DNA from 2 places in the Paenibacillus sp. FSL L8-0644 genome. Region 2 is predicted to be linked to the other one. Evidence: a T-box and tRNA genes for the amino acid it is inferred to sense, from the RefSeq annotation. Region 2 holds a T-box; the other holds one or more tRNA genes.
The links. A T-box is a leader RNA that pairs with one kind of tRNA and senses whether it is charged. The one in region 2 lies ahead of ileS (isoleucine--tRNA ligase), so its partner is inferred to be a tRNA-Ile.
Positions count from the first base shown of each region.

Region 1: it has a tRNA-Ile gene. The T-box ahead of ileS (isoleucine--tRNA ligase) is inferred to sense a tRNA for this amino acid. The anticodon was not compared.

Region 1 is NZ_JBBOYN010000001.1:402,806-408,370, forward strand. Features, by position in the region: rRNA gene NSS94_RS01710 (23S ribosomal RNA) at 1-1,309, shown strand, start outside; rRNA gene rrf (5S ribosomal RNA) at 1,461-1,577, shown strand; tRNA gene NSS94_RS01720 (tRNA-Ile) at 1,614-1,690, shown strand; tRNA gene NSS94_RS01725 (tRNA-Ala) at 1,713-1,788, shown strand; tRNA gene NSS94_RS01730 (tRNA-Asn) at 1,793-1,868, shown strand; tRNA gene NSS94_RS01735 (tRNA-Met) at 1,904-1,977, shown strand; tRNA gene NSS94_RS01740 (tRNA-Ser) at 1,981-2,072, shown strand; tRNA gene NSS94_RS01745 (tRNA-Glu) at 2,105-2,176, shown strand; tRNA gene NSS94_RS01750 (tRNA-Val) at 2,183-2,258, shown strand; tRNA gene NSS94_RS01755 (tRNA-Met) at 2,289-2,362, shown strand; tRNA gene NSS94_RS01760 (tRNA-Asp) at 2,388-2,464, shown strand; tRNA gene NSS94_RS01765 (tRNA-Phe) at 2,531-2,603, shown strand; tRNA gene NSS94_RS01770 (tRNA-Thr) at 2,630-2,705, shown strand; tRNA gene NSS94_RS01775 (tRNA-Tyr) at 2,710-2,795, shown strand; tRNA gene NSS94_RS01780 (tRNA-His) at 2,815-2,887, shown strand; tRNA gene NSS94_RS01785 (tRNA-Gln) at 2,905-2,979, shown strand; tRNA gene NSS94_RS01790 (tRNA-Lys) at 2,984-3,059, shown strand; tRNA gene NSS94_RS01795 (tRNA-Leu) at 3,074-3,161, shown strand; tRNA gene NSS94_RS01800 (tRNA-Gly) at 3,168-3,242, shown strand; tRNA gene NSS94_RS01805 (tRNA-Cys) at 3,253-3,323, shown strand; tRNA gene NSS94_RS01810 (tRNA-Arg) at 3,350-3,426, shown strand; tRNA gene NSS94_RS01815 (tRNA-Pro) at 3,450-3,523, shown strand; tRNA gene NSS94_RS01820 (tRNA-Gly) at 3,533-3,603, shown strand; gene NSS94_RS01825 (PAS domain-containing sensor histidine kinase) at 3,805-4,908, opposite strand; gene NSS94_RS01830 (response regulator) at 4,901-5,554, opposite strand.
Region 2 is NZ_JBBOYN010000001.1:3,493,649-3,499,213, reverse strand. Features, by position in the region: gene NSS94_RS15870 (cell division protein SepF) at 1-144, shown strand, start outside; gene NSS94_RS15865 (YggT family protein) at 152-409, shown strand; gene NSS94_RS15860 (YlmH family RNA-binding protein) at 418-1,200, shown strand; gene NSS94_RS15855 (DivIVA domain-containing protein) at 1,373-1,882, shown strand; T-box leader at 2,050-2,331, shown strand; gene ileS (isoleucine--tRNA ligase) at 2,411-5,500, shown strand.

The DNA of each region.
Region 1 (5,565 bases), 3.1 Mb from region 2:
GAAAAGCCTCTAGCCAGGAGAAGGTGCCCGTACCGCAAACCGACACAGGTAGGCGAGAAGAGAATTCTAAGGCGCGCGGAAGAACTCTCGTTAAGGAACTCGGCAAAATGACCCCGTAACTTCGGGAGAAGGGGTGCCTCGGTAGGGTGAATAGCCCGAGGGGGCCGCAGTGAAAAGGCCCAAGCGACTGTTTAGCAAAAACACAGGTCTGTGCGAAGCCGCAAGGCGAAGTATACGGGCTGACGCCTGCCCGGTGCTGGAAGGTTAAGGGGAGTGGTAAGCCCTTCGGGGCGAAGCTATGAACCGAAGCCCCAGTAAACGGCGGCCGTAACTATAACGGTCCTAAGGTAGCGAAATTCCTTGTCAGGTAAATTCTGACCCGCACGAATGGCGTAACGACTTGGGCGCTGTCTCAACGAGAGATCCGGTGAAATTTTAATACCTGTGAAGATGCAGGTTACCCGCGACAAGACGGAAAGACCCCATGGAGCTTTACTGCAGCTTGATATTGAATTTGGGTACGATCTGTACAGGATAGGTGGGAGCCGTTGAGCCTTGAGCGCCAGCTTGAGGGGAGGCATCCTTGGGATACCACCCTGATCGTATCTAGGTTCTAACTTGGTACCGTGAACCGGTGCGAGGACAGTGTCAGGTGGGCAGTTTGACTGGGGCGGTCGCCTCCTAAAGAGTAACGGAGGCGCCCCAAGGTTCCCTCAGAATGGTTGGAAATCATTCGAAGAGTGCAAAGGCAGAAGGGAGCTTGACTGCGAGACCTACAAGTCGAGCAGGGACGAAAGTCGGGCTTAGTGATCCGGTGGTACCGCATGGAAGGGCCATCGCTCAACGGATAAAAGCTACCCTGGGGATAACAGGCTTATCTCCCCCAAGAGTCCACATCGACGGGGAGGTTTGGCACCTCGATGTCGGCTCATCGCATCCTGGGGCTGAAGTAGGTCCCAAGGGTTGGGCTGTTCGCCCATTAAAGCGGTACGCGAGCTGGGTTCAGAACGTCGTGAGACAGTTCGGTCCCTATCTGTCGTGGGCGTAGGAAATTTGAGAGGAGCTGTCCTTAGTACGAGAGGACCGGGATGGACGTACCGCTGGTGTACCAGTTGTTCCGCCAGGAGCACCGCTGGGTAGCTATGTACGGAAGGGATAAGCGCTGAAAGCATCTAAGCGTGAAGCCCCCCTCAAGATGAGATTTCCCAATTAGTAAGACCCCTTGAAGACGACGAGGTAGATAGGTTGGGGGTGGAAGTGCAGTAATGCATGGAGCTGACCAATACTAATCGGTCGAGGGCTTATCCTAAGATAAAACGCAAAAGAGTTTCGGATCCAGTTTTCAGGGTGTAACCTTGAACGTATGTACAAGTGACATACAACAAGCGCATGGCTATTCATTCACACGATAAGTGGTGAAGCGAATAACCGTACGGAAGAATTTGCACAGCAAATTCATGTTTGGTGGCGATAGCGGAGGGGTTCCACACGTACCCATCCCGAACACGACCGTTAAGCCCTCCAGCGCCGATGGTACTTGGACCGCAGGGTCCTGGGAGAGTAGGACGTCGCCAAGCGATATCCTTTAGAGGATGATAAATTTTTACATGTTAGGGCCTTTAGCTCAGCTGGTTAGAGCGCACCCCTGATAAGGGTGAGGTCGGTGGTTCGAGTCCACTAAGGCCCACCACTTCTAGAATAACAAAAAGATTGGGGCCATAGCTCAGCTGGGAGAGCGCCTGCCTTGCACGCAGGAGGTCAGCGGTTCGATCCCGCTTGGCTCCACCAATATTCCCTGATAGCTCAGTTGGTAGAGCACTCGACTGTTAATCGAGTTGTCACAGGTTCGAGTCCTGTTCGGGGAGCCATATTTTGAATATTTCTGACTTTTATATATTAAGGTGGCGGCGTAGCTCAGCTGGCTAGAGCGTACGGTTCATACCCGTGAGGTCGGGGGTTCGATCCCCTCTGCCGCTACTCGGAGAGATACCCAAGTGGCTATAAGGGGACCCTCTGCTAAGGGGTTAGACTGCGAAAGTGGTGCGAGGGTTCGAATCCCTCTCTCTCCGCCATAAATTTATTGAGACCAGAACTTATTTTGCAAGGCCCGTTGGTCAAGGGGTTAAGACACCTCCCTTTCACGGAGGTAACAGGGGTTCGAATCCCCTACGGGTCATAATATGGAGGCTTAGCTCAGCTGGGAGAGCATCTGCCTTACAAGCAGAGGGTCGGGGGTTCGATCCCCTCAGCCTCCACCATAAGAAAATTTGAGAAATGCTTTTTAATGTCGCGGGGTGGAGCAGTTCGGTAGCTCGTCGGGCTCATAACCCGAAGGTCGTAGGTTCAAATCCTGCCCCCGCAATTAATTTCCTATTGGAAATGTCTCTGGAACTGTGGTGTAGAGGCCTAACATGCCTGCCTGTCACGCAGGAGATCGCGGGTTCGAATCCCGTCAGTTCCGCCATTTTAGCTTCATATATAATTGGCATATATAGTGCGGATTATATGATGTAGTAATAAAATTTAATATGGCTCGGTAGCTCAGTCGGTAGAGCAGAGGACTGAAAATCCTCGTGTCGGCGGTTCGATTCCGTCCCGAGCCACCTTTCAAGTGGGAAATGAGTAATGTGCCGGTGTAGCTCAACTGGTAGAGCAACTGACTTGTAATCAGTAGGTTGGGGGTTCAAGTCCTCTCGCCGGCACCATTTTGGAGGATTAGCGAAGTGGCCAAACGCATCAGACTGTAAATCTGCTCCCTTACGGGTTCGGTGGTTCGAATCCATCATCCTCCACCAGTCTTTTCATAATCATATGGCGGTCGTGGCGAAGTGGTTAACGCACCGGACTGTGACTCCGGCATTCGTGGGTTCAAGCCCCATCGGCCGCCCTTTATTCTTAATTTATTGGGGATTAGCCAAGCGGTAAGGCAACGGACTTTGACTCCGTCATGCATAGGTTCAAATCCTATATCCCCAGCCATTAAGAGCCATTAGCTCAGTTGGTAGAGCACCTGACTTTTAATCAGGGTGTCGAAGGTTCGAGTCCTTCATGGCTCACCATTTATAATTATTTTGCGGTCGTGGCGGAATTGGCAGACGCGCACGGTTCAGGTCCGTGTGGGCTAACCCCCCGTGGAGGTTCGAGTCCTCTCGACCGCACCATATTTTGCGGACGTGGCTCAGCGGTAGAGCATCGCCTTGCCAAGGCGAGGGTCGCGGGTTCGATTCCCGTCGTCCGCTCCATTATCCATACGGCGCCATAGCCAAGTGGTAAGGCAAAGCTCTGCAAAAGCTTCATCCCCAGTTCAAATCTGGGTGGCGCCTTGACTACTCATTATGGAATTTAATATGCGCCCTTAGCTCAGCTGGATAGAGCGTTTGACTACGAATCAAAAGGCCGGGAGTTCGAATCTCTCAGGGCGCGCCATTTCTTAAAAAAATGTATAATGTCGGGATGTAGCTCAGCTTGGTAGAGCACCTGGTTTGGGACCAGGGGGTCGCATGTTCAAATCGTGTCATCCCGATACTGTTTTGCGGGTGTAGTTCAATGGTAGAACTCCAGCCTTCCAAGCTGGTAGCGTGGGTTCGATTCCCATCACCCGCTTTTTGCTATAGCGGATTCTTGTTGCCTCAGTGGTGACACCTTATAAATAAAGAGAGCCTGTCTGGGGACAGAGCTCTCTCTTTTTTTGTATTTATCCTCATGTAATCCACAATGTGTTGATTATCCATAATCTTCGGTATCGGTGTATTCGTTCTGATCATACAACTGGCATACACCGATAACCGATCTAGTGGACAGTTTTTACACGGGAATGGTCAGCTGGATGGAGGTTCCCTCGTCTGGAGCAGAGGTTATGCTCATAAATCCCCCTACCCCTCTAGCTCGTTCTTCCATACTGAACAATCCAACTCCCTCTCCTTGGGACTTTCCAGAGAATCCAATGCCTTTATCCCGAATGGTCACTTGTATCATTTCATTTTGATCCTCAACGTCGACATATGCCTCTGCTACATCTGCGTATTTGGCTACATTCGTTAACGCCTCTTGTACAATCCGATAAATTGCAATTTCCTTGCGAATATCAACCCGTTTACGTAGATTGCATTGAAAATGCACCTCAATCCCGTAATGAGAACAGAAGTTTTCAATATAGGTTCTTATGGCTGGGACGACACCCAGATCATCCAGAACTGAGGGACGAAGTTCCCACGCTAGACCACGAACATCTTTGATGATGTCGGTCACCTGCGAACGGAGATTCTCCAGAGTAGCACTAGGTTGTTCGGCAAGTTGGCTATCCAATTGGATAATAAGTGAAAATAAGCTTTGCCCTATCCCATCATGCAGCTCTCTTGAAAAGCGTTTACGTTCTTCTTCCTGTATTTGCATGACTTGTGTCATCATAGACTGAAGTTCAGCTTCTACTCTCTTCAGTTTAGTGACCTCATTGCGGATCGCTAAGTACTGATAGGGTTTACCTTCCTCGTCCATAAACGGAACGATCGTAGTATTCACCCAGTAGTAGCTGTTATCTTTAGCACGATTACGTATTTCTCCTTGCCATACCTCACCTGAACGGATCGTAGTCCACAGGTTTTTCATGAAGGCGGGGGTATGATAGCCTGAATTAATGAGACGATGATCCTGACCGATCAGCTCTTCACGACTGTATTGCGAAATCTCACAGAACTTGTCGTTTACGTACTGAATAATACCTCGATGATCGGTCAAAGCAACGATGGAAGACGTATCTAGGGCAAATTTCAGATTGGATAATTGGTGGAGTGAGTTACGCAGCGCATGAAGAAAAGGGGATTCTGGTATATAAATTTCCAGATCATTCAGCAGTTTATCGGTTGATTCACCAAAGGCATGCTGCAGTAAAGGGTTAGAAGGTTCATTCATAATGGAGTAGCCCCTTTTTTAGTGCGAATTTGACTAGCTCAGGTCGTGTTTTCAAGTTAAGCTTCTCCATAAGATTGCTTTTATGGGACTCTACGGTTTTGACACTAATCACCAGGTGCTCGGCAATTTCCTTGTTGGCATATCCTTTGGCTACCCAGGATAGAATCTCTTTTTCCCGCTCAGACAAGGATTCATAGGGTCCGGCTATGCCTTCCTGTTTGATTTTGTCCAGATATTCACTCATCAGTCGTTTGGTTGCATTCGGGTACAAATAGGCACTACCTTCGGCCACAGACTGGATGGCAGCGAGTAACTCCTCGTGAGGTGCGCTTTTTAAAATATATCCGGATGCTCCAGCTTGAATGGCTCGGAACAGATATTCTTCATCGTCATGCATCGTTAAAATAAGGACTTCTGTATCGGGCAGCTGTTTTTTTAATTCAGTGGTTGCTGTGAGACCATCTTTTCCAGGTGGCATGCTAAAATCCATGAGCACAACATGAGGTTGTAGCTCCAATGCCTTGCGGATTGCCTCATCCCCGTCTGCTGCATCTCCTACTACCTTAATACCGTTTTTGCCGTCCAATAGGGCCATGAGGCCAGAACGTACGACAACGTGATCATCCACTACTAGTATACGAATCAATTTGTCATCCC
Region 2 (5,565 bases):
AGTGGTACTGTGTATGCATTGGGTGGTGGTATTTCCAAGGTCGGGAATAATATTTTTCTGTGTACACCAGATACGGTTGAGATTCAAGGCTCTATTACGGAAATACTGGCTGACACTGAACAAGAACTTAACAGAATGAGGTGAACTTTTCTTGATCGAGGTAATTTACTGGCTATTTCAGATTTATTCGTACATGATCATTGCATATGTTCTGCTGTCATGGCTTCCTAATGCTAGAGAGAGTGTGATTGGTGATTTACTTGCCAAGTTTGTGGAGCCGTATTTGTCTCCTTTTCGCAGGTTTATACCGCCAATCTTCGGGATGATTGATATTTCTCCCATCGTTGCGCTGATTGCTCTGCGTTTTGCGTCGTACGGTTTGATTTCTTTAATTGGTAAGCTCGTCTAGGAGGAGTTATGCGAACTGAGATTTATGAGCATTTTCACCCGGATGAACGGGATTATGTGGATCGTGCTTCCGAATGGATCAGTCATGCGGGGGCTTATCATGAGCAGAAGCTGACTGATTTTTTGGACCCGCGCCAACAGTACATATTGGAGACACTTGCTTCGAAGGAAGACAAGGTCACGATTAGGGTAGATGGCGGATACATGGCTTCGGAACGAAAGCGGGCGCTGATTGCGCCCGATTATTCGTATTTGGACGGTGAGGAGATGGGGATTCAGGTCCTTTCCATCACGTCTGACGATCATAAAATAGGTACCCTTGAGCACGGTGATTATCTAGGTGCCCTACTGGGACTTGGAATCAAACGTGGGAAAATTGGAGATATTCATGTACTGGATGATGGGTGTCATGTATTGGTAGCTTCAGAGATCGGTGATTTTATGACGATGCATTTGCAGCAGGTACACCGTGTTCATGTATGGACAGAACTGTTGCCTGTAGCGAGTCTGCGAACGAAGGAAGTTGCATTAGAGACGCTAGACCTGACGGTCGCTTCTTTGCGTCTGGACGGTATTGCCAGCGATGTGTACAAGCTAAGCCGCAGTAAAATATTAACACCGATTCGGGCGGGACGATGCAGGGTAAATTGGAAGGTGGAGGAGAATCCATCCACTCCACTTAAAGCTGGAGACGTTATTTCCATGCAGGGTTTTGGGCGTTTCAAAGTGCTTGAAACAGACGGGATGACAAAAAAGGGAAGATTCCGTGTCAAAATTGGTAAGTTTGTATAGCTGTAGGCAGGAATCACGAGCTTTCTGTCGAAAGAATTAAGCTATAGCGAAGAACTGGAACGATTTTGCTCTGTACAGTATTCACAAAACGGGGTATGATGACCGATAGATGATAGTGAGCGTCGTGACGCGGAAAATGTATTTTTTGTCAATCTTATAGGAGGTGGACGGCATGCCATTAACGCCATTGGATATACATAACAAGGAATTTGCCCGCCGGCTTCGCGGTTATGATGAGGATCAGGTTAATGAATTTTTGGATCAGGTGATCAAAGATTACGAGGGCGTTATTCGTGAAAATAAAGAACTGAGCACCGAGTTGTTGAACGTACAGGAGAAGCTCGATCATTTCGCGACTATTGAGGATACGCTGAGTAAGACGATTATCGTAGCGCAGGAAGCCGCAGATGAAGTTCGTAACAACGCCAAGAAAGAATCCCAACTGATCGTGAAGGAAGCGGAAAAAAATGCGGACCGTATTGTGAACGAAGCATTGTCCAAATCCCGCAAGATCGCGTTGGAGGTTGAAGAGCTGAAGAAGCAGGCATCGATTTACCGAGCACGGTTTCGTACACTGGTGGAAGCACAGCTTGACTTGTTAAGCCAAGACGGCTGGGAAGCTCTTGAAAACCGGGAACGCGAAGTACTGGAGCGCGAGCGTGAGATGAAAGAAATTTACTAATTTCATTTCTGACAAGCTTTTATTAGACGTTGTTAGGGTTGACTTTTCACTTTAAACAGGCTATAACTGTAAATACTATACTGAATTCAACGATTGTCCGTCCGTCGGCTGATGGTTGTTATTCAAGGCAACGATGTTGCTGTTTAATATTCGATGAATTTAACATGTTTAATTCGTTGATGGGAACGAGTACGTCATGATTTGTCCCTCAGAGAGTTGGCCTTCCGGTGCAAGCCAACGTTCAGAACATGACCGAAGATCCTCCCGGAGAAGTGAGCTGAAGCGCTTAAGATGTATGGCGTGTGTAAGCAATCACCGTTTGCCATGCGTTATAATGGCGCCCTGCTGTAGTTGAGTGGGGCTCAGAGAGCCGTGATGAGACTGTATTTTTAGAATGGTCTATTTTTACGGAATCAGGGTGGTAACGCGAGCACAGTCTCGTCCCTTTACAGGGATGGGGCTTTTTTTGTTGCTTTTTTTAGGAAATGCTAGGGAAATCAATGATGAGCAGAGAGGGAGTATGACAGTATGAACAGAGTGGATGTTAAAGAAAAAGCACGGTCCCGTGACCTGCGCATCCTGAGCAAATGGAAGCAGGAGGACACATTCCGTAAATCCATTACAAATCGTGAAGGAAAGCCAAATTTTGTGTTCTATGAGGGCCCACCAACAGCTAACGGTAAACCGCATATCGGTCACGTGCTGGGCCGTGTAATTAAGGATTTTGTGGGCCGCTATCAGACAATGAAGGGATACCGCGTCGTACGTAAGGCAGGCTGGGACACGCATGGCTTGCCGGTAGAATTAGGTGTACAGAAGCAACTGGGGATCTCCCATAAACCTGAAATTGAAGAATACGGCGTTGAAAAGTTTATAAAAAAATGTAAGGCGAGCGTGTTTGAGTACGAGCAACAATGGCGTGATCTAACCGAAGCGATCGGATACTGGACAGACCTCGATAACCCGTACATTACATTGGATAATAACTATATCGAGAGCGTATGGAACATTTTGGCGACCATTCATGAAAAAGATCTGCTGTATCGTGGTCATCGTGTGAGTCCGTATTGTCCGGATTGTCAGACAACGCTAAGTTCTCATGAAGTAGCGCAGGGCTACAAAGATGTAAAGGATCTGAGTGCCACGGCCAAGTTCAAGTTGCATAGTAGTGGTGAATATGTACTGGCTTGGACGACAACACCTTGGACCTTGCCGAGTCACGTGGCGCTCGCCGTCAACCCTGAACTGGAATATGCACGTGTGAAGCAGGAAGACGGTGTATACATCGTTGCTAAAAATCTGGTTGAAGACGTCATTAAAGGCGAGCATGAAGTGATTGGCACGCTATCTGGTTCAGAACTGGTTGGCCAAACCTATACCCCGCCATTTACGTATTTTCAGGTTGAGAAGGGTAATCAGATTCTGGGTGCGAAGTTCGTAACAGATTCCAGCGGTACAGGTATCGTTCATATGGCTCCAGCGCATGGTGAAGATGATTACCGGGTATGTCGTGAAAATGGTGTTGAGTTCATCAACGTGGTGGATCTTCAAGGTAACTATGTAGAGGAAATCACTGATTTTGCAGGTCGTTTTGTGAAAGACTGTGATGTAGATATTGTAAAAATGCTGTCCGAAAAAGGCCTGCTGTACAGCAAGGAAAAATACGAGCATAGCTATCCGTTCTGCTGGCGTTGCGATACTCCATTATTGTACTATGCTATGGACAGTTGGTTTATCAAAACAACTGCGATCAAGGATCAACTGATTGCCAACAACAGCGAAGTCGAATGGTATCCGGGTCATGTACGTGAAGGACGTTTTGGCAAGTTTTTGGAGGAACTGGTGGATTGGAACATCAGTCGTGATCGCTATTGGGGTACACCGCTAAACATCTGGGTTTGTGAGGAAACTGGAGAACAGTTTGCTCCGCATAGTATTGCTGAATTGAGGGAACGTGCGATTGGCGACGTACCAGCGGACATCGAGCTGCACAAACCATATGTAGATGATATTAAGGTTCGTAGCCAATGCGGTAAATACGAAATGACTCGTACACCGGAAGTGATCGACGTATGGTTTGATAGCGGCTCCATGCCGTTTGCACAGCATCATTATCCTTTTGAAAATAATGAAACGTTCGAGCAACAATTTCCGGCAGATATGATCTGTGAAGGGATTGACCAGACTCGTGGCTGGTTCTATAGCTTGCTTGCGGTTTCGACTATGCTGACTGGCAAAGCTCCTTATAAAGCTGTCATGGCGACAGGCCATGTACTGGATGAGCAAGGGCAGAAAATGTCCAAATCAAAGGGTAATGTTATTGATCCGTGGGAAGTGATTGACGAGTATGGTACAGATGCTTTCCGCTGGGCATTGTTGTCCGATAGTGCACCATGGAATAGCAAACGTTTTTCCAAAGGAATCGTAGGTGAGGCTAAATCGAAGCTGGTAGATACGCTTGTGAATACACATGCTTTTCTGACCTTATATGCGGATATCGACGGATTTGATCCGGCACAGCACCCGTTCAAACCATCGGCTCATAAGTTGGATCGCTGGATTTTGTCCCGTCTGAACAGCCTGATTTTGGTAGTGGACAAAGCGCTGGCTGTAAATGACTTCCTGAACTCATCCAAAGCAATTGAGTCGTTTGTGGATGAGCTGAGCAACTGGTATATCCGTCGTTCACGCGACCGATTCTGGGGCAATGGTCTTACAGAAGATAAGCTGGATGCATACCGTACACTGACTGAAGTGCTGTTAACGACTGCCAAACTGCTTGCGCCGTTTACACCACTGCTTGCAGAGGATATTTACCTCAACCTGAGTAACGGGGAAAGTGTTCATCTGGATGATTATCCGACTGCCAATGAATCCTTGATCGATCTGGAATTGGAACGAGATATGGAAACGGCACGTCGTGTCGTTGAATTGGCGCGTAACGTCCGCAACGAAACGGGTTTGAAAACGCGTCAACCGTTGTCCGAGTTGATTCTATCCATGGATCAAGATTTTGAACTGAGTGGCTATGAGGAGATCATCAAAGATGAGATTAACGTGAAGCATATTCATGTTGAGACGGACGATAGCGGCTTTGTAGATTTTACACTGAAACTGAATTTGAAAGTAGCAGGCAAGAAATACGGCAAAAATGTCGTTTTCCTACAAAACTTTTTCAAAGGAATGTCTGCTGAGGATACCCGTACTGTTGTAGAACAGGGAATGTTAAATGTCGCTTCTCCAGAAGGTGAAGAGCTACAAGTTACAGCTGAAGAATTGCTGGTAGAGAAAAAAGCGAAAGAAGGCTTCGCTTCTGCTTCCGGTTATGGCTTAACGGTAGCGTTGAACACGGACATTACACCGGAGCTGGAGCAAGAGGGCTGGGTACGTGAAGTGGTTCGTGCGGTACAGGATTACCGTAAAAAACTGGATCTGCCGATTGAAAAGTATGTGGCATTGACGTTGGATGTAGATAACGAGCTGCGCCAGGCCATCGCAAGCTTCGACACTGTGTTGCGTGAGAACGTATTGGTTACGACTGTGACATTTGGTCAAGCCGAACCGGCAGAACATGTGGAAGTGAACGGTAAAACCATCGGCGTTCATATTGGGGAATAATTACAAGCCCCCTGTCCCATAATACAATAACAGGCAGCATATAAAAACGAGCCTAAGCATCGGAA